DNA from 3 places in the Alteromonas sp. AWM4_230 genome. Region 1 is predicted to be linked to each of the others. Evidence: predicted binding sites of a transcription regulator. Region 1 holds the regulator's gene; each other region holds the start of a gene.
The links. Region 1 encodes FNR, which switches genes on or off when oxygen is low (the NO sensors DNR and NnrR bind a similar motif). Its sites were predicted from a motif close to TTGATCTAGATCAA; they were not measured.
Positions count from the first base shown of each region.

Region 1 (10,086 bases):
AGGTTATGATGCTGATGACTGGGCTGTATTTTGATTGGTTTGGCGCTATTGAATTAGAGACCCGACAGTATTTTTACTGGGTTGCCCTTACGCTAACTACACCTGTAGTACTGTACTCAGGCAGTACCTTTTATGTGGGCGCCGCCAAAGCGCTAAGCGCTAAAACGGTTAATATGGATGTGCCCGTTACGCTCGCCATATTCGGTACCTACATAGCCGGTATTCGCTCTACTGTATTAGAGCAAGGTGAAGTGTATTTTGAATCCATTTGTATGTTCATTTTCTTGCTATTGCTCAGCAGATTCTTAGAACACCGTAGTCGTCACAGAGCAGCTCAGATTTCTGCCAATATGATGCAGTATGTACCTGTTTCAGCGACTAAATTAATGCCAGATGGCAGTGTTACTGAATGCTTAGCAAAGCAATTAAAAGTGAACGATGTAGTACTAGTTAAGCCCGGTGAGACAATTCCCATTGATGGGCTGGTAACAGAAGGTAACGCTGCGGTTGATGAGTCTATGCTAACGGGTGAATTTAACCCAGTACGAAAGTCAGATAACAGCACTGTATATGGCGGTACCGTATGTCAGGACGGCAGCCTTACCATTACGGTTACGCAGACTCTTAAAAATGCGCTGGTAAATCAAATTGTGAGGCTTCAAGCAAGCGCGATGGCGAGCAAACCTAAGGCTGCGCAGTTAGCTGATAATTTTTCTCGATATTTTGTTACGGCAGTACTGCTAATTTCAGTATTAACCTACGCGTTTTGGGCCTATAACGGCAGTGATGATGCATTTTGGATCACCATTTCCGTGCTGGTAGCAACCTGCCCTTGCGCCTTAGGATTAGCCACGCCATCAGCGCTAACCTGTGCTATGGCGAAATTAAACAAAAAAGGTATTTTGCTAAAGCGAGCCGATGCTCTTGAGCAAATCACTGGCATTGACACTATCGCGCTCGACAAAACCGGTACGCTTACACAAGGTAAGTTCACTATTTCAAACGCTTGGTACGCTGACGGCGTAGACAGCGACAGTGCGCTATCAATTGCCCGCGCACTAGAATCTCGCTCTGAGCACCCTATTGCTAAAGCCTTTAGCGACAAAAAAGCCTTTAGCGGTGATAAGGCCTTTATCGGTGATAAAACGTCAAGCGGCAACACCGTACACAAAGTGACAAATTTCACGGTCACGCCAGGAGGCGGAATTAGCGGTGAAATTAATGACACGCTATTCTCCATGGGCTCAGCAGCGTTCAGTGTTCACGAATCACAGCAATCATTTATCGAGCGCTATCCCTCGGCTAACGTATTTCTTACTGTCAAAGGCCGTATTATGGCGGCTTTTGAAGTTCGTGACTCACTGCGTGACGATACCCAAGAAACCCTCGATATATTGGCAAAAAGTCATACCCTCGCTGTACTAAGCGGCGATACACAGCAAAACGTTGACTCTCTTACTAAATCTTTACCAATATCTGCCGCTAAAGGGGGCCTTACCCCAGAGCAGAAATATGAAGCGGTTCAAGCTATGCAGCAATCTGGCTCAAAGGTTATGATGATGGGCGATGGTATTAATGACGCCCCTGTTCTTGCAAGTGCTGATGTAGCGATAGCGGTAGGTAATGCCACAGATGTTGCGAAAACTGCAGCCGACGTGATTTTGCTTGGCGATCAGTTGCTTTCTGTGCCAGAACTCATCCGAACTGCGCATCAAGTGAAGCAAAAAATAAGACAAAATATTGGTTGGTCGGTAGGTTACAACGTTTTGATCTTACCTTTCGCCGTATCTGGCCTACTTTCGCCGTGGATGGCGGTTGTTGGCATGTCATTAAGCAGTATCATAGTAGTGACAAACTCTACGCGACTTCTGGGCAAATAGTATGAGCATTATTTACGTTTTAATTCCAATCGCCATCATTATAGTAGCCGTCGCTATCGTAATATTCTTCTGGGCGGTTAAAACTAATCAGTTTGAAGATTTAGACCGTCAAGGTTACAGCATACTGTTTGACGATGACCTTCCGCCAGAAGAAAAAAAGCTCGCTGAACAACGCAAGCAACTTCAGAATACTAAAGTAGAGAAAAACCAAGGGCAGCATGGAGGGGATTAATTACTTCTCAGCTTTTCTTATCGGCTTAGCGGGCGGTGTTCACTGCGTGGGTATGTGCGGCGGTATAGTGGCAGCGCTAAGAATGGTGTCACCAAAAGGTGCTTCAGCAGTGCCTTACGCCCTAGCCTATAACATGGGGCGCATAGCTAGCTACACCATTGCTGGCGCACTGACCGGCGCACTTGGCAAAATTGCAGCAGACTATATTCCTCTGGCCAACTATGCCCTGTCTTTACTCAGCGGTATTATGTTGCTGTTGTTGGCCTGTTATTTAGGCAAATGGTGGACAGGGTTAACGGTGTTAGAAAACGCAGGCAAAGGTTTATTTTCTAAACTGCAGCCGTTATCTAAGCGTTTTTTACCTTTTAAAACCCCTTTTAGTGCTATTCCTTATGGGTTTATTTGGGGCTGGCTGCCTTGTGGATTAGTGTATTCAACACTTACTTGGTCTTTAGCGTCGGGGAATGCATTGCAGGGCGCTGCCATCATGTTTTTCTTCGGTTTAGGTACTTTGCCAACGCTACTCGCAGCAAGTGCAGGCAGTCAGTATATTGTTAGCAGTTTTCAAAACAATAACGTTAGACAAATAATTGCCGTAATAATGGCCATTTATGCAGCTTATCTTATTCATGGCGCAATCGTTTAAAAATGGGTGTATCATTATTGGGTAATCTTCAAAAGAGCATGTATTATGAGCAAAGGAAGCCAATTTTCTATTCACTGTCAAAACTGTAGCTTCAGTCACTTGTGTTTACCGGTGGCGCTGAACAAAACAGAAATCGAGTCTCTTGACGATATAATTGAGCGCAAAAAGCCGCTTCACAAAGGTGATACGCTCATTCAAACTGGCGATAAATTTCATTCGCTTTTTGCCGTAAGAACGGGTTCTTTTAAGTCATTTGTAACTAATCAAGATGGTGAAGAGCAAATCACTGGCTTCCACTTCCCTGGTGATATTATTGGATTCGATGCCCTGCGCGAAAGTAAGCATCAAAGTTACACCTCAGCGCTAGAAACCGCCATGGTATGTGAACTGCCATATGAAACCCTTGATGAAATGTCGGTTCAATTTCCTAAGCTACGCCATCAGATCATGAGCTTTATGAGCGCAGAAATTAAACAAGATCACGACATGATCATGCTTTTAAACAAGCGTACTGCCGAAGAGCGTTTGCTATATTTTATATCGCACCTATCTCAGCGCTTTGAAGAGCGCGGCTTCTCGCACAGAGAATTTCACCTAACTATGACCCGAAACGAAATCGGCAACTACTTAGGCTTAACGATAGAAACCATTAGTCGTCTATTAAGCCGTTTTCAGAAAGAAAACATTATCAAAGTAGACGGTAAATTGATCTCTATTTTGGATTTTGATCGGTTAAATACCAAGTTGGAGGCGTTAAATGGCCCTAGCGTAGTCTGTAACGGTTAATTTATTCTTCTGTTATCTTGAGCGCGCTTCATGCGCGCTTTTTAGTTTTAAGCTTTATAATTTCACTGTATCCCCTCATAAGTCACACCATATCCATTGAGCATGTAAAGCACCTTTGTTGTTCAATGAAGCCTTTTTACTTATCAACGAACTGTTAACGCTTGATCCAAAACAACTTACGTTTTTCAAAATGTGGTTTATAGTTAATGTAACTGGTTTATATAAACTGTTTTGAAACAATTTCGATGTCGACAGCCATACAAAGCTTTGTAGTTGAGGAGACGTTATGATTGAGTGTAAACGAATTCTTGCCGTGGTGGACGCGGAGCGCGACAACCAGCCTGCCCTAAGCCGTGCCTATGAACTTGCGTCAAAAACCGGCGCCACGGTTACCGCTATGATGGTGGTATATGATTTGTCTTACGATATGACAACCATGCTTAGCCCCGACGAACGTGAATCAATGCGCGATGCCGTTACAAAAGAGCACGCCAAATGGTTATCTGCCCAGCTAAAAGAACAAGGCTTTTCAGAGACCGATATTGTGGTTGAGTGGAACAACCGTGCTTATGAATCGATTATTTATTACGCCCTTAATAACCAAATCGACTTAGTAGTAAAAGCTACTAAAAAACATGACGACCTTGCCTCAGTAATCTTTACCCCTACAGACTGGCATCTAATGCGCAAGTGCCCACGCCCTGTCCTGCTCGTTAAAGAACACGACTGGCCAGAAGGCGGTGAAATTATAGCTGCAGTAAACGTAGGCAGTGAAGATGATGAGCATGCTGCACTAAACGACAAGCTTACGATAATCGCTAACGATTATGCCTCTTTGCTGAAAGGTAACGTTAATTTGGTGAATAGCTACCCTACAACTCCACTTAACATCGCCATTGAAGTACCAGAGTTTGACCCTGATACGTATCACGATGCGGTAAAAAATCATCACATGAAAGAAATGCGTAGTCACGCGCTGAAATATGGTATTCCAGAAAATAAATGTGTGGTGAAAGAAGGCTTGCCTGAAAAAGTTATCCCGCAAGTGGCTAAAACACTCGATGCCGAGTTAGTTGTAATAGGCACCGTGGGACGGGTTGGTATTTCGGCGGCGCTTATTGGCAATACTGCCGAGCACGTTATTGATGAACTAAATTGTGACGTACTTGCGATTAAGCCAGATGGGTTTGAATCACCGATAACCGTGTAGTTAACGACTTAATTGCGCTTAAATACCAAGACACTTGGTGGCGACAAATGGCGAATCGGCGATGGGCGTTTTTCATGAAAAAAACTGCGCATTTAGCGGTTAATTCCGAGAGTTAATCATACACGCTTAAATCAGTACTTAACGCTTCTCGATAAATTTAACAACACAGCCATAGTCTCGAAAAGGCGCTTTAATGTATAATGGCGCCTTTATCACAAACCAAGCTAGTTAATTATGAGTTTAGGCACAAGCAGTGCTGATGCGCCGACGTTAAACGCCGCGCAAAGTAAGCAAAAGTACAACTTCAACAAACTTCAGAAACGACTTCGTCGCAACGTGGGTAAGGCCATTGGCGATTTCGGTATGATTGAAAACAACGACAAGGTTATGGTGTGTTTATCGGGCGGTAAAGACAGCTATACCATGCTTGATATTTTATTGTTTTTAAAGAAGATTGCGCCTATTCATTTTGATATTATTGCGGTAAATCTTGACCAGAAGCAACCCGGTTTTCCTGAACATATCTTGCCCGAGTATTTAGACAGCATTGGCGTCGATTACAAGATTGTAGAAGAAGACACCTACTCTATTGTTAAAGACAAGATTCCTGAAGGGAAAACGACCTGTTCACTTTGCTCTCGTTTGCGCCGTGGTATTTTATATCGCACAGCGAAAGAACTAGGCGCGACGAAAATTGCATTAGGTCACCACCGTGACGACATGCTAGAAACGTTTTTCCTGAATATGTTTCACGGTGGTAAGCTGAAATCTATGCCGCCAAAACTGGTTAGCGATAACGGCGAGCATATTGTCATTCGTCCACTGGCCTACTGCAGCGAAAAAGACATTGAAAAATATTCTCAAGCCGCTGAGTTCCCAATTATTCCTTGTAACCTGTGTGGTTCACAAGAAAATCTTCAGCGCCAGAACATAAAAGCAATGCTTCAAGACTGGAACCGCCGCTTCCCAGGTCGTATTGAATCAATGTTCCGTGCGCTTCAAAACGTGGCCCCTTCACATCTTGTAGATAGTAATCTTTATGATTTTAAATCTATCGTCACTCAAGATGGCCCCGTTGCAGATGGTGATATAGGATTTGATGAACCTTCTTTTGCTACAGAAAATAGCGCAGATCTCAGTGATGAAGACAATGCTATCGAAGTAGTAAATATTATGGAACCAAAGTAAATGAAAATTGGACTGGCGTTAGGTGCCGGTGCCGCAAGGGGCTGGACACACATTGGTATAATTGAAGCATTGGAAAAGCTTGGCGTTAAAATCGACGTTGTTGCTGGTTGCTCTATTGGCGCCTACGTTGGTGCTGCCTACGCAAGTGGTAAGCTAGAAGGTTTAAAAGAATGGGCCTGTTCACTTAGCGACTGGCAGGTACTTGCTCTTATGGGTGTTGGATTAAGACGTGGCGGTATTGCCAGCGGACAAAAAGTTTTCGACAAACTTGCTAGCGAGTTTTGTGAATCTACCTATGAAGATATGCTTAAACCTTTTGCGGCTGTGGCAACTGACCTATATACCGGACGTGAAGTGGTATTTAATTCAGGACCTATTGGCGATACCATTCAAGCGTCATGCGCTATTCCAGCGCTCTTTGCCCCCGTTGCTCATGGCGATCGCTGGCTAGTGGATGGCGCTGTTGTGAACCCTGTACCGGTGAACTTGTGTCGCCAATTAGGGGCTGATTTTGTGATTGCGGTTAATCTTAACGCCGATTTTCGCCCGCTTCGGTTGGAAAAGTTAAGGCAAGACCACGAAGAAAACCAACGTAAAACCGAAGACTTTTTTACTAAAAGCCAAAACGTATTGCGCCAATGGTTTTCTCCAGACAGTAAAGATGACAAAACGTCAGACGAAAATGAAGAGCAGCTTCAAGTCAATGCTTCTGAAGATGTGAATACCGAAGAAAGCATAGCCTCTGATGTTATTGAAAAAGTAGAAGAAGAATTTACTGAAGTGCCTGCAAAGGTGAATAAGCGCAACCCGCCAGGAATTATGAGCGTAATGAGCAGCTCACTTGAAATACTGCAAGCTCGTGTTACTCGGTCTCGTTTAGCTGGCGACCCGCCAGATATACTAATTGAACCTCAGCTGACTGATGTAGGTATTATGGAGTTCCATAGGGCAGAAGAACTTTGCGCAAAAGGCGAAGAGACCATAGCGCGAATTGCAGAGCAAATTAGGTATCAGTTACTAACCTGATACCTAATTGTTCAAAAGGTAGATTAACTTGACGCCATAGCTGTTACACGCAGCGGCGCTTGTGGCAGCGTTAAGCCTTTCGCCTCATTTATCCACTTTTGCTCTAACTGCAGAACACCATTGTTAATTTGTACACCCTGCGGCGTAACGAAATCTAAATTTTTGTCTTCGAACTGAATCATCAAGCCCTTCACCGACGGCATCATAAAAGACAAAAAGCTTCCCATTTCATTGAAAAAAGCTTCATACTGTTCATACAAAAAAGTGAGTTCTTCTTTCTTGTAATACTGTTTAAGGTATTCTGGCTTGGTTTCAAGCTGCACCGACATATCACAAACGTTCGCACGTTCGTTTAAGTCGATACGTACCAGTGCATTAGCCAGTTTCAGTGCTTTTTCTGTGGGTACGGTAAAACGTCCTTCATCAGTAACGTCTAGTGGCATTGTTTTCTTATCGGTAACGATAGATGCACCGTTAACCTCGCATAAACGCCCTTCTCCTACTCGGACAAAACCAAACGCAAACTGAAGCGCTTGGGTATCTTCGTTATCTAGCTTTTTAACATGGCTGTAGAAACGGCTGTACTCTACATCTATCGTTTCAGCAGCTACAGATGTACTACCAAAACCGACAAAAAGAGATGAAGCAAGAAATAATGCAGCGCGTATCATTCGGATAAAAACTCCTCGTTAAATAGGATCATTGTTTGAAGCTCTTCAACATAAGCGGCTCCTCGCTCGGAATAGTTCATTAGCCCTTCTGCCAATGCAACACCAGTAATAGGTAATTGGTTAGCTCGAAGTCGACTGCGGCTCTCTCTTAAATCAGCGTAGGCATCGTGCCTATTGAGGTTACGCATATAGGTGTACGTCGCTCGCGACAGACTATCAAACTTTGCCACTTCGTGTGATGCGCCGGAATTTCGACGATTCGGGACGAAGCCGCACCCTTTTGAAAAACACCACAGACCGAAAAAGTTGTAGCCCTTTCTTGCAAATCGGCTTGTTCCCCATGCAGATTCATTCGCAGCCTGAACAAGTACCAGCTCTACAGGTAAAACATCAATTTTCTGCAGTAAGGCCAATAGTTTGGTCTTTAAAGGCTGTGTAGACTTTACCCGATACTCTTCTTCAAGCCATTCAAGCCTAGCCATATCGTCTTCAGAAAGCGATTCGTTGGCTAATGCTTTTCTATACAAGGTTTGTACATAATGTCTCAAGGTAAGTAAGTAAGCGTTTTGCTTCTCTACCTCCGGGCGTAGATAGTTAAAAAACGCCTCTTTCTTCTCTTTTACGTCACTATAAATAGAGAAATCAGGTACCGGCTTTTTCGCCTCCACCGTTTGCGGTATATCTAAAATATCCGGTTCGTCCTTGGTAAAAATAATGGCATTAATGACGATAACCGCCAGAACACCAAGCGTTATAAGGACAATTTTAAAGGTTTCACGTTTATGCATCGAAGCTCGACTCATTCACATCATCTACAGATGCGTCCGTGCTTACTCCTTGCTCGCCAATCAATTCCTGATAGAGCAACCCCATCATACTAAAATAAAAAGGTAACACCCAAATAAGGGAAAACCCGAACGTCAGCGGTACCGACACAAACAGTAAGAAGAAAACGCCGAAGATACTGGCAATTTGGGCCCAGTACACGTTGAATACTCGGCATGAAAGAATAATTGCGCTAATTGGAGTTAGTTTTCTGTCGGCCACTAACATTAGAGAAAAGGACGACGCTAGGTAGAAATACACGCCAGGTAAGATAAGCAGCATCATGCCTAACTGTACAAGGATACTGCTAACTAACTGGGTTAACGCTACCAGAAATATAAGGGGGAAAAACTGAAATACCGTAAATACCGATGCTTTTACGCCTCGCGCTACAAAAACCCCCATCATGTATAAGCCCGTAAGTAACGGCGCCACAATGCAGATTGCCACAATCTGGATAATAGACTGGTGCTCGAATACATAGCTACCGTCATCATTGATGGTAATGTACTGTTGGGCAATTACCCCAAGCACCACAAAGGTCAAGAATAAAACAAGGCTACCTTGAAACAATGATGAAAAATTAGCTTTTGTTAAACCGGCAGCGCGGCGCAAGAGACCTTTAGTATCGAATTGATACTGTTTAGACAACGTATTGTTCAGGCGGTCTGGGTTTACGTCTTTCACACAACTCTCTTATACTTTTAGAAAAATCGGCGCGATTATACCAATTCACAAAAATAAATGCCTGCTTGTGTAATAAACAAAAGTTAACCCAACACTAACTTAGCGGCTAACCCAACTAAAAGCACGCCCATCGCCCTATCCAACCAATAGCCTTTTTTACCAATAAGCTCGGCAACTTTACTTGTACTTAAAAGGTAGGAAAGGAAACAAAACCAAAGCCCGGTGGCAAATGCTAAATAGATACCATAACCAAGCTTTACGCTAAATGGCGTATCGATACTGATGATAGCGGTAAAAAGTGAAAGGAAAAACAGCGTTGCTTTAGGATTAAGTCCGTTTGTCAGAAAACCCATCCAAACGGCACGTTTTGCCGAGATTTGAGATACCTTTTTTTCCGTATCTACGTCTTGCTCCTGCTTTACAGGGCCGCTTCTAAGTGCACCGAAAGCAAGATAAAGTAAATAAGCAGCGGCAGCGTAGCTAAAAGTGGTAAAAAGCCAAGGCGTAGTCGCAATTACAACACTTAGCCCTACTAGCGAGTAAGCAACATGCAATAAGATTGCTAGCCCAATACCGATACTGGTATATATGGCGATACGTCTGCCATAAGCCACGCTGTTTCGAACCACCACTGCAAAGTCAGGACCTGGGCTGGCAACAGCCACAAGGTGTACCAGTGCAATGGTAAGAAATTCATTCATATACTGCATGTTTTGCGCCTCCTACAGCGCATATTTTGAAATCAATTCATCAACCCACTGCGGAACTATGCGCGAGGCAGGACCTGTAAGTGATTCGTCGAACAAGGCATTGGATACACCTGGCTCTAAATTCGCTTCTATTGTGTGAGCGCCATTTTCTTTAGCAATTTGAACAAAGCCAGCAGCGGGATACACATTACCCGATGTACCAATAGCTATAAACATATCGGCCTG
Region 1 is NZ_JBSWTB010000001.1:2,650,064-2,660,149, reverse strand. It holds gene ACXACS_RS11465 (heavy metal translocating P-type ATPase) at 1-1,880, shown strand, start outside; gene ccoS (cbb3-type cytochrome oxidase assembly protein CcoS) at 1,882-2,112, shown strand; gene ACXACS_RS11455 (sulfite exporter TauE/SafE family protein) at 2,099-2,758, shown strand; gene fnr (fumarate/nitrate reduction transcriptional regulator Fnr) at 2,804-3,544, shown strand; gene uspE (universal stress protein UspE) at 3,831-4,754, shown strand; gene ttcA (tRNA 2-thiocytidine(32) synthetase TtcA) at 4,989-5,942, shown strand; gene ACXACS_RS11435 (patatin-like phospholipase family protein) at 5,943-6,968, shown strand; gene ACXACS_RS11430 (DUF2987 domain-containing protein) at 6,992-7,639, opposite strand; gene ACXACS_RS11425 (glucosaminidase domain-containing protein) at 7,636-8,427, opposite strand; gene ACXACS_RS11420 (YciC family protein) at 8,420-9,151, opposite strand; gene ACXACS_RS11415 (LysE family translocator) at 9,235-9,861, opposite strand; gene cobB (Sir2 family NAD+-dependent deacetylase) at 9,874-10,086, opposite strand, start outside.

Region 2 (10,086 bases), 2.0 Mb from region 1:
ATATTAGAAAGATTAAAAAACTCATCGAACTAGTGGAAGAATCTGGCATTGCCGAGCTAGAGATCACTGAAGGCGAAGAGTCTGTACGCATCCACCGTGGTCCAACAGGTGTTCAAGCGCCAATGAACTACAGCTTTGCAGCACCAGCTGCACCGCAAATGGCCCCTGCCCCAGCTGCCGCTGCAACAACAGCGTCAGAAGCGCCTGCTGCAGAGCCAGCTCAGCCAGACGGTCACGTTGTTAAGTCTCCAATGGTAGGTACGTTCTACCGTGCATCTTCACCAACGGCAAAACCATTTGCAGAAGTGGGTCAGCAAGTAAAAGTTGGCGACACGCTTTGTATCGTTGAAGCGATGAAGATGATGAACCAGATCGAAGCAGACAAAGCTGGTGTGGTTAAGGCAATCTTGGTTGAAAACCAAGACCCTGTAGAATTCGACCAGCCAATGTTCATCATTGAATAAGCGAGTGCTTAACTATGCTAGATAAAGTACTTATTGCTAACCGTGGTGAGATTGCCCTACGTATTTTGAGAGCCTGTAAAGAACTGGGCATCAAAACCGTAGCCGTGCACTCGACTGCGGATAAAAACTTGAAGCACGTGTTGCTAGCTGATGAATCAATTTGTATTGGTAAAGCATCGGCAACCGAAAGCTACCTTAATATACCGCGCATTATCGCTGCGGCAGAGGTCACAAATTCAATCGCTATTCACCCAGGTTACGGTTTCCTAGCAGAAAACGCAGACTTCGCTGAAGCGGTAGAAAAGAGCGGCTTTATTTTCATTGGCCCTAAAGCTGAAACTATTAACCTGATGGGTGACAAGGTTTCTGCTATTAACGCTATGAAAAAAGCTGGCGTTCCTTGTGTACCTGGTTCAGACGGCCCGCTAACCGACGACGCCGAGCGCAACAAAGCGATTGCAAAGCGCATTGGTTACCCAATCATCGTTAAAGCCGCTGGCGGCGGTGGTGGTCGTGGTATGCGCGTAGTTCGCAGCGAAAGTGAACTGGTAAAAGCCATTGAGACCACGCAAGCGGAAGCTGGCGCAGCCTTTGGTAACGCAACGGTCTACATGGAAAAATTCCTTGAAAACCCGCGTCACGTAGAAATTCAGGTATTAGCCGATGGACAGGGCAACGCCATTCACCTAGGTGAGCGTGACTGCTCAATGCAGCGTCGTCACCAGAAAGTGGTTGAAGAAGCGCCTGCACCGGGTATTTCTGAGCAAATGCGTGCAAAAATTGGCGATCGCTGCCGTAGAGCCTGTATCGAAATTGGTTATCGCGGCGCAGGTACGTTCGAGTTCCTATATGAAAACGGCGAGTTCTATTTTATTGAAATGAATACCCGTATTCAGGTAGAGCACCCAGTATCTGAAATGATCACGGGCGTTGACCTTATTAAAGAGCAACTTCGCATTGCCGCAGGTCAGCCACTGTCAATTGATCAGTCGCAAATTCAAATTCGTGGCCACGCTATTGAATGCCGAATTAACGCAGAAGATCCACAAACCTTTATTCCTAGCCCTGGTCCTATCGATATGTTCCATGCGCCAGGTGGTTTGGGTATTCGTTGGGAGTCGCATATCTACGCAGGCTACCACGTGCCACCTTACTACGATTCAATGATTGGCAAGCTTATCACCTATGGTGAAAGCCGCGACGAAGCGATTGCTCGTATGCGCCATGCTCTTGAAGAGATTGTGGTTGAGGGCATTAAAACGAATATCCCTCTTCAACGCGCCATTATGGCCGATGAAAACTTCTTCGCAGGTGGAACCAACATCCACTACCTAGAGAAGAAGCTAGGTTTAGCCTAATCCCCCCTTTGGGCTACACAGTGTCTTTCGTGTAGCCCAATTTTCTTCCTTCGCTATTCGCTATTCGCTATTCGCTATTCGCTATTCGCTATTCGCTATTCGCTATTCGCTATTCGCTATTCAGTACATTCTAATTTTCCGATTACCACAATCAATTTTTAACGATTTTCCTATTTAAAAATTGGCTCTATACTGCATACAAGTTTTAAGACATCTCCCTGAGTTTGAAACTTTTTGTGTGTTTACCCTTATTGGAGTCCCACTCCACTTATTGTCGGCATCCCTGCCGGCTTTTTTTTGCCTTTTTCCCATTACATTGCAATTTATTTGCGCCAATTAATTAGATTTAATGTATAAAATAATTAGTCATGCCGTGTAGGGTTTAATAAGTGCGAAAACCGGTTTTTCTTGTTTTACCACTCATCATTGTTACTGGAACTGACGCTCTTGCAGAGCCAATGTCGCCTTCCTTCTCACAGAAGCTAGACATTCAAGTTCGATACGATGAACGCTCTAATCGCCCTAGCAGAGAACAATACCGATTGCGCTACTATCCCTCTCTAGCAATCACCTCAACGTGGTCAGTAAACAGCTTTGTTGTTACGGGCGATGACTTTTCATCAAGCCACAATACGTTCGGCAGCGATAACACCGATTATCTCTATGCAAGGCGACTTTATTTAAGGCACGAGAACGATTACGGCAAAACCGAGTTAGGCATTATACCGACTTACAAAGGGCGTGTTTCTTCCACCGGCTTATCAAAAGATGGTTGGATAACCGGGGTACGTCACGTGAGGCAATTAGCAAACAACACCGCCATTGAGGTAGTAGTTGGCCAACTAGCTAACGCAGAAGCGTCTGAAGCCTTTAATATTGGGGGAGAAGATGAATATTTCGAAGTAGAGTACTCAGCAAAAATGGGCCAACGCCACAGTTATGAGACCAGTTTTGAAAAAATGCTCGGCGGTACATTCGCTCGTGCAGAATATCGGTTTCGAGTAAACGACGAAGATACGGCGTTTGTTGAATTAGTGCAGCGTATGGATGAAAGTGCCGCAAAAGTTGTAGTGGGCACCAGCGGCGAATTTGCAGCCAGTGCGTTTAACACGTCATACCCTATAGAATACTTCGCATACTACTCCTACATAGACAGCGACTTTGGCGAACGCGCTGAACTAATTGAAGATTTCTTGGGAACAGGTCACGGTGGCTCGCTGGAATTTAGCGGCGTATTATCTGAAAAGCATGATGTGGAATGGTTTGTCAGAGCGGATGTTGTAGATAGCGTCAGCCGGTTACTGGCCGGCATAAAGCTTTCTTTCGAAAGTTAAGTGACTGACGTTCGTCAGTTCGTTAAAACAACCGATAGCATAAGAACGGCTAAGCCAAATAAAAAAGGCCCATCAAACGATGGGCCAAACAGCAAGAACGCGTACACACTTTAACAGTGCATAATAGATTACGAGCTGGTCTGCCAATACGTTCAGTTATTTCAGATTACGTATTTTTAACCTAGCCTACTTTCATCCAGCTATTGGTTTTACTAAAATCAGGCGATGTTAGTTAGTCAGGATTATTAGGTCCATGGCTAAAAAGCTATAAGTTTTACCCGCAACAAAAAGGTGTTCTTGTGCCAAGCCGCTACGCTCAGTTCAAAGAAAAACTTCCCATTTCTCGCCTTTCTGATGAAGTGCTTCTTGCATTTCGGGTTTTATTCGATGCTCCACTTGATATTGTAGATTTAGCGCAAGATATTGCAGATTTGGCGATATACCCTGAACGCTTAAAAGAGAGCTACAGAAAAGAGTGGGAGGCCTATGTTCTCAAAGCGCTTGCTTTTGAAATTAGGCAGCACGACGATTTATCCACTGCCGAGTTTATAGAACTCATGATGAGTAAGGTTGAAGCATTGCAGCAAAATGATGAAACCTACCAAAATCTTTTACGTCAGGTTCACCATGCGAAGAGCATTCTGCAATCAGAAAACACGGTTGTCTTCCCAACGCCTTTGCGCCAAGAACTAACCGCGTTTCTTTTACCTATAACCACTATTACTCCGCCAAAGAAGTAACTTGGGCTAATTCACGTTGTCAGACTGGTAACGCCAAACAAATACTTATCAAAATTACTTATTGGCACTTTTATATTTGTACTGCGAAGGACAATAACCCCTATCCACTCCTTCTGGGCGCAAGCTCGCGTGTTTAGTTTTTCTGCCCGACACGCGCTCACGCCAGTTTTTAAAGGTTTTTTGTTTAAGGTTCTTACGCATAAGCTTTATCACGTCTTTTTCCGGCAGCCCGTATAAACGTTCAATTGCTTCAAACGGCGTACGATCTTCCCACGCCATTTCAATAACTCGTGATTCTTGTTCTTCAGTTAATGCCATGTTTTACATCTCAATATGCACGTTATAACTCAACTCAATACTGAGTTTACGCGTATTTTGTTCAGTGCCCATATGCTAAAAAGTTTAATAACAACGTTATTAATTCGCCGACAGACCCGTCAATTCATCATCTTTCTCAAACGCCAGCTTTAACAACTCAGCAGCAGCCTTGGCATCACTTAACGCGCGGTGGTGCTGTTCCATTTCGATATGGAAGTGCTTGGTTAGGTTAGCCAAAGAGTACGAGGGCAGCCCGGGATAAGTGCGACGCATCTCGCGAACGGTGCACATTTTAGGTCGCCTGAAGTGCTGCTCTAGTCGCGCAAACTCTTGTTTAATGAACCCATAGTCAAAGTTCACATTATGGGCAACAAACACAGCGTCTTCAGTAAAGCGCACCACCTGTTCTGCAACTTCAGCAAAAAGCGGTGCGTCTGCCACCATGTCATCCGAAATCCCTGTAAGACGGGTTATATTACTAGGAATTCTGCGCTGTGGATTCAACAAGGTTTGAAATCTATCGACCTCTTCACCGCCGACTAGTTTAACCATGCCTATTTCGGTAATGCGGTTATAACTATTGTTTCCACCGGTAGTCTCAATATCCACTACGACATAGGGTTGAGCTGGGTCCCGCACCCAATTCACTGTCGTTACAGCAACGTCAAACCCGGCTTGCTGCAAACGCTGAATGGAAACCAATTGGTTACGGCGAAGCTGATCGCCCGGCGCTTTAATTTCTTCAAAGCGAAGCGCGCCGTCAAACACCATAATGTCGGGGAAACCATCGCGCAGGCTTTCAAAATCTTTACACATCATGCGAAGTAAAGCATAGATACTGTCGAGAGAACCGTGTTCTATCAGAGCCTCTAAAGGCGTAAGCAAATGGCTTGACCACATAAACAGGCTGTTCACTTTGCCATAGTGCATTGTGGCCATTTTATGAATGTGAAAGCGCAGTTTCTCTTTGCTATCAAGGGCAAGCAGCAGTGCTTCAATACTTTGCTCAAACTTGGCGTAAAAGTTATTTTGCTTAAGCGATAATGGCCTGCGATCGAACTCCGTAACCAGCGTATCTTCTTCGTAAAGTTGCTTCCAAAAAGTAAGACCGAATAAACTTCGCCACAAACGGTTTTCTGTGCGCCAGCCTTCTACGCCTTGCCTTGCATAATGGGCCAATACGCCGCGTTCTACCTGCTGATTTTGGCTTACATCAATATCTAACGACCTGCTTGCATTTCGTAGCATATCGGTAACGGTACTGGTACGCTTTTTATGGTATTTACGGGCATAAAAATCTTCGGCAAACGCTAATAGCGTATCAGATTGAGGATTATCAATAATGCCCTCAAGAGCTTGTTTGACGTCATCTTCTTGTCCGTCTTTATAGCTCTCTCTTAGCCACTTTTCTTTCGCTTTATCGCTTTGCGCTAGTTTTAAAATGTCTAACCCTTTGGCCCTATCGAAAGCCAACACTTTAAGCCCAAGTGCGTAAAGCAGCTGATCGCGATAGAAACTGGCTGACACACCTTCTGTAGCAGGGAAATCACTATCCGCTAAGGCAAGTAACATATCATTGTTATAAAAGGCTAGCTGGCTATAGTGGTTGGCGTAAAACCAAGCTGCTTGCGCATCGCTTTTACTTTCAAAGCGTGCAGTATCGGTTACCGAATCGGAGCGGGTTCTCATTACACCGAGATCGCGCATAGAAAACTGATTCAGACGGCTTTTGGTATTACCGAAATAGATAAACAGTAAATAGCGAAGCGCATTATCAAATAGACACACTAAATAGTTGTTTAGCGAAAAGCTCTCTGGCCAGCCTCTAGCACCGATATGTTCATTAAGTAACGTCACGAGTTTAGGCTTAGTGAGAGACGCGAGCCCCTGCGTACTGCCGTATTCAGCAAGAAGCGCCAACAACGCATCTTTGGTTAGAACGCCGGCGATATCATTAAGCGACGCGTTCGAAAGGTCGCCAAACCACCCGCTATCAATGAGACAATCTATTTGTGCTTGCGGCTCGGTTATTTCGCCGTAGTTAAACTGGGTTCTGTCAATAACCGCATATTTGCGATTTGCAGCGCGCACCACAATACATTTTTTATCATCGTTTAATGCGTTGAAGCGCTCAACAAAATCAGCTGCCTCATCACTCAAAAGCATGCTGTTAACACCTTCAAAGAACTTAAGGAACTCGTGAAAATGTGTGAGGTAATAACGTGGCGGTAAATCTTTTCGCATGAAGTATCTTTGGCTGTGAAAACACCAATAGTGTATATTTATACAGCCAAGTTAATCAAATTAAATCCATATCGAATGTATTTAAAGTCTACTGGCCGGTATTAGACCAAGCCATTTATTAAACACGCACTCGCTGTTTAGACACCCACTGAAAGAACGTTGAAAGCTGCTCGTCATCTAGTAAGCGTTGTAAATTAAAATAGTGCTTGGCCAATGTCATCTCATCATAAAAGCGATGTATGCCGCTATGGCACTGCCTACAAATATAAATACCGTCCTGCAGTTCGGCTTTGCTAAAGTGCTTTTTGAAATAGGTGCGTCGGTGCATTTTTTTCGGGATAAGATGATGATAAGTAAGTCGCGTTTCTCTATTACAACACGGGCAGTTTCCTACTTTATTTGCCACACCATCACCTCTATTCATTCACCTTGCTGCTGTTTATTCGGGCTAATTATTAAGCCTTTCATTTAATAATGGCTATTGCGATTGCCTCAGCGCGTTCTTTTCATAAATAACGGGGTATTTTGCTAAAGAAAATCCACTCGTCTTAGCATTACGTAATAAACACTATTCATGATTAATAAGGCAATGAAATATGAGTTTAACCCGTTCCATGGGCTTCTCCTGCCCTTACTGTATGGCGCCTAATGACGTTGAGATAGATGAGGTCAACGATGTGGGTCAAGTCCAAGTACTCGACTGTCAGGTCTGCTGCCAACCTATAGAGTTGACCACTTATCAGCATGGTGACGACATTCAAATTGAGGCAGAACGAGAAAATGACTAAGCAGTTTACACGCAGCGAGATAGATGCGCTTGCACAGCGATACCGAGCTAATCTAGTCAATAGCTTGTCTGGCTTTAAGTCGGCTACGTTAGTGGGTACCACAAACGGAAACACCAACAATTTAGCCATTGTAAGCTCTATCGTTCATGTGGGTGCTAACCCGCCACTTATAGGCATGATAATGCGCCCACATACTGTGGTACGAGATACCCTTAGCAATATTAAGCAACAAGGCTTTTACACGCTAAATCACGTGTCGACTGATTGGGTAGACAAAGCGCACCAAACGTCTGCTCGCTATGCTCCAGATGAGAGCGAATTTGAAGCAGTGGGTTTAACGCCGCAGTTTAGCGAGTCATTTAGTGCACCGTTTGTTAAAGAAAGCGAAATCAAGATGGGCTTAAAAGTGGCGCAACATTTAAAACTGCTTAACGAAACCGAAATGGTTATTGGAGAAATTCAAGAGCTTCATATGCCAGAGAGCATTATTGATGAAGACGGATACGCCGATATAGAAAAAGCAAACACTGCCTGTATTTCTGGATTAGATAGCTATCATAGCACTACGCGTGTTGCACAGTTTGCCTACGCCAAACCCGGAGTCCCCCTAGCTAAAAAATGAACTTGTAGCAGATAGAAGGGTCTGATAATTACTATCGGGTATTATTACTCTGAAGTTTATTTAATCTAGATCAAGTGAAAATAAGACATTTCATTCGATCTTTTTTCAAAAAGAGATAGTATTTAAACATTACACAAAACCTGCCTCTTTGGGCAGGTTTTTGCGTTTAAGACACTGAATAAAAAAGAATCATTATCGTTTCTATCTCTTAAGGAGAATGTTATGAAATCTGTAAACCGCCGTGACTTTTTAAAACTGTCTGGCTCTACAGTTATCGGTCTTACATTAGGTGGTGTAGCGTTACGTGCGCAAGCTCAAGAACAATTGAGCGCAGATGACCCAACTGCGAAAGCATTAAACTACACACCGTCTTCAACCGTTGAAGGTGCAAAATGTGCAAACTGCATGTACGTGCAGGGTGCCGATGGCGAACAATATCGCCCTTGTAACATTTTCCCTAATAAGCTGGTTAACGCTGATGGCTGGTGTAGCGCTTGGGTTAAAAAGCCAGGTTAAATCATCACTCGCAGCTACATAAATAGCATACATAAATAGCAAAAGCCCCCGATAATTGTCGGGGGCTTTTTAGTTTCAACACTGCTTAACAGACTTCACATTCAAACCACGTGCTTTTAGCTAGCGGCTCTCATTTAGTCCATTCTTTATGCCTTTTAAGCTGGGGTCATCAAAACGTGTAGGTAAAAGGCCTGGCTTAATGAAAAAGCCATGTTTAGCTTCAAAGACTTTACCTATCTTTAGCACATCTTCATCTTTCCACTTAGCACCGATAAAGCTAATGCCTACTGGAAGGCCTTTCACTTCACCCGCTGGTACTGTGAGATGTGGATAGCCGGCAACAGCGGCTAGATAGCCTATACCAATAAAACCAGCTGGCGAATGATCGCCATACACACCGTCGATTAAAAATGAAGGGCTGTTTGAAGGCGCAACTAATACATCCACGTCGTGTTTTGCTAGCAATGCGTCAATACCGTTTTTGCCCGCTGTATCTTGAATAAGGCGAAGGGCGCTTTGATATGCTTCGCTATCAATAGGCGCAGCGTCTAGCGACTTTTCAAAAATATCTTGATTGAATAACGCTAGCTCTCGCTCGGTTTGGTTGTTAAAAGCAATAAGCTCAGATAGATTTCTTACAGGGATCTCTGCTGGGGAGCCCGACAAATATTCGTTGATGCTGTGATGGAATTCGCTGAGTAAAACATTGTAAGAGTCGGCCCAAAAGGAATCAGGCTGTGAAAAATCACTTATATCCACCAGCGTAGCACCCGATGCTTTTAACTGATTTAGCGCGCTTTCGTAAACTTCCAGTACATGAGGGTTATCACCTTGACGATACCTGACAACGCCAATGCGTTTGCCTTTTAAATCTGTTGCCAACATTTCCGATGAAGGCATGTCAGGTCGATGGGAAGCTGTATTTTCAGTAGCACTATCGCTTGCATCTTCGCCAGCCATTACCGCTGTCATCAGCCATGCGTCTTGAACGTTGGTTGTCATGGGTCCGGCCGTATCTTGGCTGAATGAAATGGGTACAATGTGCGTTCTTGAAAGTAAACCAACGGTTGGCTTGAAGCCCACTACACCGTTAATAGATGCTGGGCAGATTATAGAACCATTGGTTTCAGTACCTACGGCAAGTGACGCTAATCGAAGCGACATCGCTGCGCCGGAGCCAGACGACGAACCGCATGCACTTCTTGATAATATGTGAGGGTTTCGAGTTAAGCCACCCACTGCGCTCCAACCGCTTATCGATGATTCAGAACGAAAATTTGCCCACTCAGACAAATTTGTTTTACCTAGAATGATCGCGCCCGCTGCTTTTAGCTTCGCCACAATGGGGGCATCTCGTGCGGTGTCGTTATTAATTAGCGCCATAGAACCTGCTGTTGTGGGCATTTCTGCGCTTTCAATATTGTCCTTAAGCAATACGGGAATACCGGCTAACGGGCCTAATGCCGCTCCACTGGCTATTTGTTTATCGATTGATTTAGCTTCTGCTAATGCATTAGGATTTAGCGCTAAAACGCTGTTGGGCTTTTTATCTAACTGCTCAATTCGCGCTAGATAACCACTGACCAACTCTGTCGATGTAGTATCGCCATTAACGATAGCCTGCACCTGCAGATATGCTGGCTCATCTAGCCACTTTTTATTATCACTATTTTCACGGTGCGATTGCGACACACAGGCGGTG
Region 2 is NZ_JBSWTB010000001.1:603,053-613,138, reverse strand. It holds gene accB (acetyl-CoA carboxylase biotin carboxyl carrier protein) at 1-464, shown strand, start outside; gene accC (acetyl-CoA carboxylase biotin carboxylase subunit) at 479-1,822, shown strand; gene ACXACS_RS02645 (hypothetical protein) at 2,281-3,156, shown strand; gene ACXACS_RS02640 (hypothetical protein) at 3,456-3,896, shown strand; gene ACXACS_RS02635 (TIGR03643 family protein) at 3,951-4,214, opposite strand; gene ACXACS_RS02630 (exonuclease domain-containing protein) at 4,314-6,458, opposite strand; gene ACXACS_RS02625 (hypothetical protein) at 6,577-6,864, opposite strand; gene ACXACS_RS02620 (zinc ribbon domain-containing protein) at 7,055-7,246, shown strand; gene ACXACS_RS02615 (flavin reductase family protein) at 7,239-7,868, shown strand; gene ACXACS_RS02610 (high-potential iron-sulfur protein) at 8,091-8,384, shown strand; gene ACXACS_RS02605 (amidase) at 8,505-10,086, opposite strand, start outside.
Region 2: a site for FNR is predicted at 7,929-7,942, ahead of ACXACS_RS02610 (high-potential iron-sulfur protein). Genes of this name have one in related genera too.

Region 3 (10,086 bases), 270 kb from region 1:
AGTAATTGCCTTTTCCGAAAATGCTAAACCAAAGTCCTTCAGAGCCTTGCAGCGCTAATCTGTAAACTGACGAATCAAGTAGCGTGTTAGATGAATCTGTTATCCGTTTTGTTCTAACGCCGTCCCAGCGCACTAACCCACCTTCTGTGGCAATCCATACAAACCCATCATCACTTATTGCAATGTCGTTAACGACATCTTGTGGCAGACCATTTTTTGTCGAGAGCGATTGGAAAACTGGGTTGGTAAGCCGTGGAGAAGCTTCTGCATGAGTACAAAAAGTAAAAACCAAAAGAACCAGGTAGGATAAAAACTTCATCACAAGTTGTTCGCATAATTTAAATTTTTATTATGCAATTAAGTGTACCAGAATGTTCGAAACATGGGCAGTTTCAAAAGAAGGTTTTTACACTTCCTTAAGATACTGGTATCGCATTGATATTAATAAACTAATTACACTAGCGACAAGAAGTTTAATAACGCAAAAAGTAAGTCTTAAAAGGATTAAAGAATGATTAAATTATGCAAATACTTTTTCTTACTACCCTACTTTTTTCGAAAAGTTTAGTCTTGTTGAACTGGCACCCGCCCCACTGGAACAACTTGGCGGCGAATGCTGGGCTGAGGAGATAACCGATATAAATCGCCATTTTGTCCCACGTAGTGTTTCTTTACCCCGCACGCCTTAGCAATATCTGCATGTGCCTGTAAATGCTCATGCTCACCATGCACCGGTATAGCAATTTTAGGTTTTACCCAGTGATACATAAGTTTTAGCTCTTCTGCGCAAGGGTGGCCACTGGCATGAATAGGCAAGGAACTGTCCTCGCTATGAATCACCGCAACGCCTTTTGCCGACAACGCCTTACTCAGACGCCCTACACTCTCTTCGTTACCAGGGATAATTATGGATGAAAATATAACAGTATCGCCTTTGTCTAAACTTAAATGTGGATGGTTGTCGCGAGCCATGCGGGCCAAGGCTGTATTTTTCTCGCCCTGACTTCCCGTTGCTACTGCTAAAACTTCATGAGGGGGCAAATAACCCAAGTGTTGAGGGTCGGTTATCGGTAAATCATCGGGCCAGATACCCTGATGTTTTGCAATGCCGTACATGTTTAACAGTGAACGTCCATAAAGCGCCATGTAGCGCTTAGTTTTTTTAGCAACCCTAGCCAATGAAACAAGTCTTGCAATGTTACTGCCGAAGCACCCCACAACCACCCTGCCCTTAAGCGGGGAAATAGTACTGAGTAAGCCGTCATAACAATTTCGTTCAGATATAGAAAACCCAGGCTTAGGTGCATTGGTAGAGTCGCCTACTAACGCAAGGATATTTTCATTACCTAACTGCTTGTAAAGGTCTACATCAAAGGGCAATCCAGTGATGGGGTTAGCGTCGATTTTCCAATCAGCCGTGTGTAAAACAGTGCCTGCGGGTGTCTCAATTTTAAGTGCGAAGGGCTCAGGTAAAGAATGTGTAATAGCCAACCAATTCACGCTGAAAGGGCCTATTTGCCGAGTGTCACCAGCGTCTACTTCAACAATGGGGATTCGATTCGCAAGCTTGCTCCGAGCAAGCTTGCGTCTTAGTACCTCAGCAGTAAATGAGGTAGTGTAAATCGGCGCTTGAAATCGCTCCCAAAGGTAAGGGATAGCGCCCACATGATCCTCGTGAGCATGAGTGATCACAATGCCGGCCAATGAATCTTTCTGCTTCGCTATAAAAGTTGGGTCAGGCGCTACTACTCGATGCGTAGCACCCTTAGGCGAAGTGCTGCCACCAACCGAATCGTCGCTTTTGTACGCCGGGACGAGGGGTTCATCAAATGATACTCCACAATCTACCATCAGCCATTGACCATTGTGTCCGTATAAATTCAGATTCATACCAATTTCGCCTGTCCCCCCTAAGGGGACAAACCACAAATCATCAATGTTTGGGTGTAACAAAGCGTATACTGCCTTTTTTCAAAAAATTAGAAATAAGCCACGAATGCGGTAGATGCCTGCTAAATAGTATTATTCGTGTAGTTCTGCATTGAGCTGATCAATAACCTCAGCCCATGCAGCATCTTCTACGATAGCATCTTTGAGAAATGCGGACTGGCTTTCATTCCAGTACGGCGCCTCGTGTAAGTGCTGGCTTTTATTTAGCCCTCTATGAGTTTCGAAAAACTCTGCGATCTCTTCATCTGAACTTCCTAGACCGAGTTGACTAAATAAGCTGTTCATTGTGGGTTGTTCAGTAAACATAACGCCTCCCTTGGGTTATCTAATAACAAGAGCTGTAGAGACAACGAGTGGCGTGTTGATTACACTACCGCTCAATTGTTTCTATCTAGTTATTAAATGACTACCCCAAGCTCTGTGCTTAAGATCACCCGGAACTTTTGAACTTGCAGCGCCCTGAATAATACATTAAAGGTACTCAGCAAACTCTTGTGGTGAAATTACCTCACCTTCTTCAGCTGGAACTGGACAAACAATAACCATGAGTTCGTCTTGCGTCATACCTGGAACCCACTTAGTTAAAAATTCTTCTGTAGTGAGTTCCATTGCTTCACAGTGTGCCCAATCTTCTGTGGCCCACAAAAGCGCAAGTTCAGCGTCTGGCCAAACCGGCACACCATCTTCTTCGTCAGTAGTCAGCATGACACAACCGTGTTCATCTTTAAGGATAAACAATTTTTTTTCGGATTTAATCGTCTCCAAGCTAGCTTCTAAGCGCTGAAATGCGTTTTTTTCTAGTAAAGGATGTATTTGGGACATAGTACTCTCTTTTTAATTCTGTCATTTATGTGCCATATATAGTGGCACTCGCGCAAAACCTATTGGTTGCATTTAACTTACTGTAGATACGCTGTCTATAATCTCGTCAAGGCCAACACGCCGTATTTGCTTCATACTGTGTATGTATAATTTCAATGATACGTTTTCAAGGGTCGCAATTTTAGTCACGTTAACATTGGCTGGTATCTGTCTTTCTATATTAGTGGGTAGCACGGCTACCCCACCTTCGCTAAGTAAGTTGTTAAGAGCAAGATTTAACGAATTTGTCCTTAATTTTGCATCGCGAAGCTGCGGGTAGGCGGTAAGAAGCCAGTCCCTAGCCTTAGTACCCCAGTCAATTGCTACAAAATCAGCGGCATTAACAGCATCCGAATTCTTTCCAACACGATAGAGTGCAATTTCATGTTCCATCAAAACTGTGCTATTTACTTCCTCAGATTTGAGTGGCTCTGTAGAAAAAGCGAGGTCTGTAACTCTTTCGTGCAGTTGGCGGGAAAGAGTATCTAGGGTCAAGACTTCTGCCTTTACAGACCAATCAGGAAATGAGTTGTGAAGATGGCTTAGCATTGTAGGCAATAGCAATTCACTGGCGAGCTGTGTAGCTCCACAAACTACATACTCAGATGACTGTATTTGCAGCTCTTGTTTGGCTTCGTTGAGCGTGGCGCATAATTGCTTAGCGTAGGGAAGCAACTTTTCTCCGGACTGCGTAAGTTGGATACTGTTGCGCTGCCTAATAAAAAGCGTCGTGTGAAAATACTCTTCAAGTAACTTTATTCTGGCACTAACGGCAGATTGAGTAAGGTAGAGATTTTCAGCGGCTTTACCGAAGTGACGTGTTTTTGTCACCTCTATAAAAGTGGTGAGAAAGCGTATATCCATGCTTAATTTACAACCGAATTGATATGACTCTAAACTGACATAGATAATACGGTAAGTAAATACAAATGCACAGAAGCGCACCTCTTTAACCGGTGCGCTTAATTAAAAATTCATCAACTCGCTTAATTAATACTCTTCTTGATGCAAACGTCGTTGCTTTTCACGACGTTGCAAGTCACGCTTCTGTTTTACTTTTACAGAGCTATGACGTTTAGAATTTGTTTTCTTTGCGTGAAGATCTTCCTCTTCTACCGAGTCCCATTCATCACGCTGGTAACGATAGTCTTTACTCATTGACTTCTCTGGGTTGTTAACACTTTTTAATTATCATCCTAAGCCGAAAAATAGAAAACGAATTTTAATCATCGTAGCGACAAGAATTTTTGATGATATCTTTGCTGTATTCTCACATGCGTGTTTTGCTATTCCATATGTCATTTTTGTGACAATACGCCCACAAAAGCAACCCTTTAAAAAATCCGGATATACTCTTATTTTTCATAAGTTTAAAGAATACAAACCTTTTGCAAACAGTTTCCAAAATAGCCCATTTGCAAGAATATTCCTCTGAGTCTCCGTCACTTTTTAACCCGTTAAAAAATTTTTTATTGATAAGAGAAAAATCTTTTGTTTTATCTTCATTTTTATTTATTTTAAAAGTGCGCTGAACAAAACAATACGTTGGGTACAACATGAAAAGTTTAGCTATTCGACTATCTCCAAAACCATACATTGACCGTCAAAAGTTTCCCTATGGCTTTCGTAAATCAGGTGACTTCAGTATCACTGAAGCAGATCTTTTAACTAACTATGGCAAGACCTTATTAGGCCTTGAAAGCGGTGAACTTTCGCCAGAAAGTGAAGATGAGCAACATTTCGTTGAATTCATCAATGGCAAAGTTGAAGCAGTGAATAACCTTGAAAAAGCGTGGGCAAAATATGTCAGGCTGGCAAGAGGGAAAAAACACTTTTATACCCTCCACAGCAGCGCTAGCAATCAATCAGAATACGATGATGATTACTCTGAAGAAGAATTTGATGTAGCTTAAGTTAAAATCATACCAGTTCACATTATAAAGCTCGCTCAGGCGAGCTTTTTTTGTTTTAGATGATAAATGATCTCAATCAAGGCTATGCAAGAAGAAAATGAAGAAAGGTTAAGGACTGTCTACACTTAGAGTATTAAAGAGTGACATAAACTAATGGTAACTGTCACTCTATACAAAGAGCCCTAGCAAAGGAGGCGCAACGATGATCATTAGTTCAAAACAGCTTACTCACTTTTCTATTCACGCCGTTGATGACAAGGTAGGCGGTGTTCGCGATATTCTCTTTGACGATGAAACGTTTACCGTACGTTATTTGGTTGCAGATACAAATACGTGGCTTCCTCTTAGCAGAAAAGTTGTTATTTCTCCTATCGCTGTGACAGAGCTAGATAGCAGTAATGACACTGTTCACGTAAATATGACTGTTGAAAAGTTAAAGAATAGTCCGTCAATTGATGAACATAAGCCCGTTTCTAGAGAGTATGAAGAAAACCTCTTCAAGTACTTTGGTTACGGCTACTACTGGATTGGGCCAGGGGCATGGGGAGAATTTGCACATCCCAATGAGCTTGTTGAATTACAGCAAGCAGAAGAATCCGAAACACTTCACCCTGAAAAAACGAGTAATCATTTGAGGGCTGTTGGCGAAGTGGGAGGCTATGAGGTTGCTACGACTACCGACAACGTTGGACACATAAGCAATTTTATAATCGACACGCGAAGTTGGAAAATCGTCATGTTAGTGGTTGATACCAATAACTGGCTTCCAGGCGGTAAACATCTTGCGCTATTACCGAGAGACATTGAAAATATCGATTGGGCGGCACACTGTGTTGCGGTCAACCTGAGTCATGACGAATTGGTCAATAGACCAGAGGTTGATAGTGATAGGATTGCAGAAGAGGACTACATTGCCCTTTTGAGAAAGCAACTGGATAGCGAGTAAACAACTGGATAGATCGTCTAAGATTAGAATTTGAATAAATGTTAAACGATATAATGTCCGTGTTGGCACGGACATTATCGTTGTGATAATGGATACGAAAAAGTTACTTGCAGAAGAATTCGTCCATAAGCGCAATAAGTCGTTTGACACGTTCATCCGCTAGTCGATAGTAAATTGTTTGCCCTTCCCTTCTCGTAGCTACCATTTTCGACTCTCGCAATAGCGCAAGGTGTTGAGAAATCACGGGCTGTGAAACATTGACTACTTCCAAAAGCTCGGTTACCGACTTTTCCTCTTTTAACAATGAACAAAGCACCATAAGACGTGTTTTATTCGCAAATTGCTTAAGGAAGATCTCAGCTTCCACCGCATGTTCCATTATATCCTCTGAACCTATTACCATATCTTCAGACATAAGCACTTCCTTTCTTTAACATTTCTGGCAATAATTTAGCTATTAATTATACTAAAGTATAAGACATTTTGCCGACTTGCCATTTTATGCGACGAATTCCGGTAATTCATATTGTTTTAGTGAGATTCGGTCCTTACATTAGATTAACCTTATCTTAATTACATAAAGTCGTTATCAATTGGAAGTATTATGCTAATAGATATTAAAACTCGGATTGAGAACATCAGTTTCGATATTCGATGCGTCACTGCAGAAAAAGCTTCAGAAGAGCTAGTGCACAATAATGGCGCTCTCATCGATGTCAGGGAAAGCAATGAAGCAGCTAGCCAGCCAGTCCCCTCTGCCCAAAACATTCCACGAGGCGTGCTCGAGATGAAAGCACTGGAGAAATTCAAAGATGCCTCTACACCGCTTTACATTCATTGTGCATCTGGCGTTCGTGCCAAATTAGCCGCTGAGCAATTAATGCTTATGGGATACGAGAACGTATCAGTAGTAACGTGTCCTGTATCATCTATTAACCTCGCTCTTGAAAAGTGACTTGTATAATCACTCTATGCTATAAGTAGCCCATAAAGCGGGTTAAGGGCGTCGTATGCTTAAATCTACACTCGAACAATGGCGTATGTTTAAAGCCGTTGTTGATGCTGGTGGTTTCAATCAAGCAGCTGCAGAAGTACATAAAAGTCAATCTAGTGTTCATCACGCTGTTCAAAAACTTGAGAATGCCATTGGTGTAACACTATTTGAAAATATTGGCCGTAAAGTACAGCTTTCTCCGCAGGGTGAGCTCATGTATCGCCGCGCTTCGTTTTTGCTTAACGAAGCTCACAAGCTTGAAGCGGTAGCAAGTAGCTTAAAAGTAGGAACAGAAACAACACTACGTATAGCTGTGGATATTATTTTCCCTTCTGAGTTATTGTATAACGTGCTTGCCAAAGTCTCTGCAGAGTTTCCTCTCTTACGTATAGAAATAGAGGAAACCGTCCTTAGCGGAGCTAACGCGTTATTAAGTAGCGGAAAAGTAGATTTGGGCATTTCTCCCTTTGTCTTTCCGAATGGTTTTAGCGAAGACTTATGTGAAATTGAGTTCGCCGCGGTGGCTCATGCTAAACATCCATTGCATCAATTAAATAGAACTCTTACCTTAGAAGATCTTAAAACTCATCGTCAGATTGTCGTTCGCGACTCATCTGCAGAGCGCAAGGCGGATGTGGGTTGGCTGGGTGCAGAACAGCGCTGGACAGTGAGTCACGTGAGAACATCTTTAGATATCATCGCTCAAGGATTAGGATTTGCATGGCTACCTATAGCCATTATCAAGGATGAATTAGAAAATGGTACGCTAGTACCGCTTCCTTTGGATAACAATGCGGCGTTGAGAAAGGCCCTTCTCTATCTTTCTTTCGAAGATGGAGACACGTTAGGCCCAGCGGCACGCGCATTTATGGGAGAACTGAGGTACCAAACAATGAACTTGCCTACCTCTGAGTTTATGCTTGATTGATGTATAAGTAGCTCGCGTATTAGCTCACCACTGCAGGCAGGTGCTGAAAGCCTAACACAAAACCAAACAGCGAAATTGTTACACCTACCAAGGCTACTGCGCCGTCGTCTGTAGCCATACCAACCGCCATTATGAATACCGCCAAGGCGGGAATAAGACCCATAAAGGGAATAAGCTCTAACGGAACCATTACCAAGCCGCAGCCAACACAATTCAATGCAATTAGAGAGCGGAACACGGGCTGCCTCATAAAAAAACAACGGGGAACGAGAAAGCGATCAACACTGGCCGCGTAGGGTTTTACTTTTTCAACTATATGGCGCAACTGATCGGCATCGCAATGAATATCCATTACTTTTTGAGGTAACCATGGATGTCTGCTACCAAGTAAAATTTGCAATGCAATAAGTAAAATAGTCACACCGGTTAACGAAGGTACACCTGGAATAGCGCCTATAGGTGTACACGCAATAAAGGACGGAAGCGCTAGCATCGGACCAAAGCCTCGCTTCTCCATCACTTCCCAAAAATCTGCAAAATAAAACAAATCTTGACTAGCGCGAGGCTGCATTTTTGTCAGCAGCTCGGTTAAGGTCATTGATCTTTCAGCTGTTTTTGCCCACATTTTCAAATCCTTTGACGTAAATCTAGCTGTTATCCTCTAATTTCAGGGAGCTAATGCGGAGCTTAGATACGCAAATTTTCGGCAATATTTATCCAACCCTTTCACCAATAATAGGGGCGCTCCCCTACCATTTTGTGCGAAAAATGTGCCATCGCCCTATTTGAATATTTGCTATAAGTCATCGGGAATACTTTTTGCACTGGTGTGTAAATAGGTAACGCCTAATATTCATTGAACAATCCGAAAATCCTTTAAGTCAAATAACGATTTGAGGTTTTAAACGGTCGTTCGCATTATTGAGTCTCAATATTTTATGCAACTTTTTTGAACGCTAATGTAGTGTTACACGACCTATACAATATTTTGCTTGGAAATAAGCGATGATAACTTGGTATCTAGTTATTTTTCCTTGCTGTTTATGATAAAACTATAACATTGATTTTATTCCATATTTTAAATGGAAAGTAATAGAGAGGGACATCCACGTGCTAACCGTACTTTTAGTTGATGATGACGCCGAGTTTACAGAAGTAGCTTGTACTATTATTGAATTTTTAGGCCACGACGTTCTAACCGCTGCTACATTAGCTGAAGCCCGTGATTGGCTTGAGAAAGAAACATTCGATCACGTACTGTTAGATTTTATGCTGCCTGATGGTAGTGGCGCTCATCTATTTAATGAACTTGATGCGCTTCCCAAGCGCCCTCGTGTTACCTTAATTACCGGCCACCCTTCGGTTAAAAGCGTGATTAAAGGCTTATGTGGCCCTACCGTGGACTACCTTGTAAAGCCAATACAGCGCGAAGAAATTGAGGCTGTTTTAAGTAAAAAACAAAAAGACAAAACACCTAAAGAAGAAACAATTGAAAAACACTTCGATTTGCTTATTGGCGAGTCACCCGTGATGAAAGAGTTATACAAACTCATTTCAAGGGTCAGCAAGACAAGTGCTAACGTCATGCTGTTAGGCGAAAGTGGTGTTGGTAAAGAAGTGGTTGCTGCTGCAATTCACCGAGCTTCTGAAAGTGAAGGCCCTTATATCGCCACAAACTGTGGTGCCTTTTCTAAAGAATTGATTGGTAGTGAACTGTTTGGCCATGAAAAAGGTGCCTTCACCGGTGCGGTAGGTCGTAAAGAAGGTGTTTTTGAACAAGCGGAAGGTGGCACCCTTTTCTTAGATGAAATCACAGAAATGCCCATCGATATGCAGCCCAACCTTTTGCGCGTACTTGAAAATAAAGTAGTGCTTCGCGTAGGTGGCACAAAATCTATACCTGTAAATTGTCGCGTAGTATCTGCAACAAACAGAACAATGGAAGAAATAGCGCAAAGCAAAGTGTTGCGCGAAGATATCTATTTTAGATTAGCCGTTTTCCCAATCACTATCCCACCATTACGTGAACGAAAAGAAGATATTCCGCTGCTAGCGAAAACCTTTATTGCAGAATTTAACAAAGATAACGGTTCTAATTTTAAATGGGAAGATAATCAACTTGAAACGCTTCAAGCCTATGATTGGCCAGGAAACGTTCGTGAGTTAAGACACTTCGTTCACCGTGCAGCAATTATGAGTGACCCTGAGAAGAGTGAGATTGAACTACCTAAAACTATTGAATCTCCTTTTGCACAGAAGCAGAGTACGACACCAGCCCTTCAAGCTGGAAGAACGATTGAAGATGTAGAAAAAGAGCTTATCTACGCCACGTTAGAAAAAGTAAGTGGCAATAAAACCACGGCCGCAGAAATGTTAGGGATAAGTACTAAAACGCTGTACAACCGCCTTCATGCCTATGGCGATCTAAGCAAAGATGAATAATAAGGGGGGCTCGATATGACGAGCGAGGAATTCTCACGTCTAAGTGTTTTCG
Region 3 is NZ_JBSWTB010000001.1:2,379,263-2,389,348, reverse strand. It holds gene ACXACS_RS10185 (EAL domain-containing protein) at 1-319, opposite strand, end outside; gene ACXACS_RS10180 (ribonuclease J) at 565-1,953, opposite strand; gene ACXACS_RS10175 (DUF2789 domain-containing protein) at 2,023-2,256, opposite strand; gene ACXACS_RS10170 (DUF2750 domain-containing protein) at 2,422-2,772, opposite strand; gene ACXACS_RS10165 (LysR family transcriptional regulator) at 2,845-3,675, opposite strand; gene ACXACS_RS10160 (hypothetical protein) at 3,802-3,969, opposite strand; gene ACXACS_RS10155 (MaoP family protein) at 4,368-4,724, shown strand; gene ACXACS_RS10150 (PRC-barrel domain-containing protein) at 4,927-5,670, shown strand; gene ACXACS_RS10145 (ArsR/SmtB family transcription factor) at 5,774-6,085, opposite strand; gene ACXACS_RS10140 (rhodanese-like domain-containing protein) at 6,275-6,625, shown strand; gene ACXACS_RS10135 (LysR family transcriptional regulator) at 6,681-7,592, shown strand; gene ACXACS_RS10130 (exopolysaccharide biosynthesis protein) at 7,612-8,217, opposite strand; gene ACXACS_RS10125 (sigma-54-dependent transcriptional regulator) at 8,703-10,034, shown strand; gene ACXACS_RS10120 (hypothetical protein) at 10,050-10,086, shown strand, end outside.
Region 3: a site for FNR is predicted at 4,791-4,804, ahead of ACXACS_RS10150 (PRC-barrel domain-containing protein). Genes of this name have one in related genera too.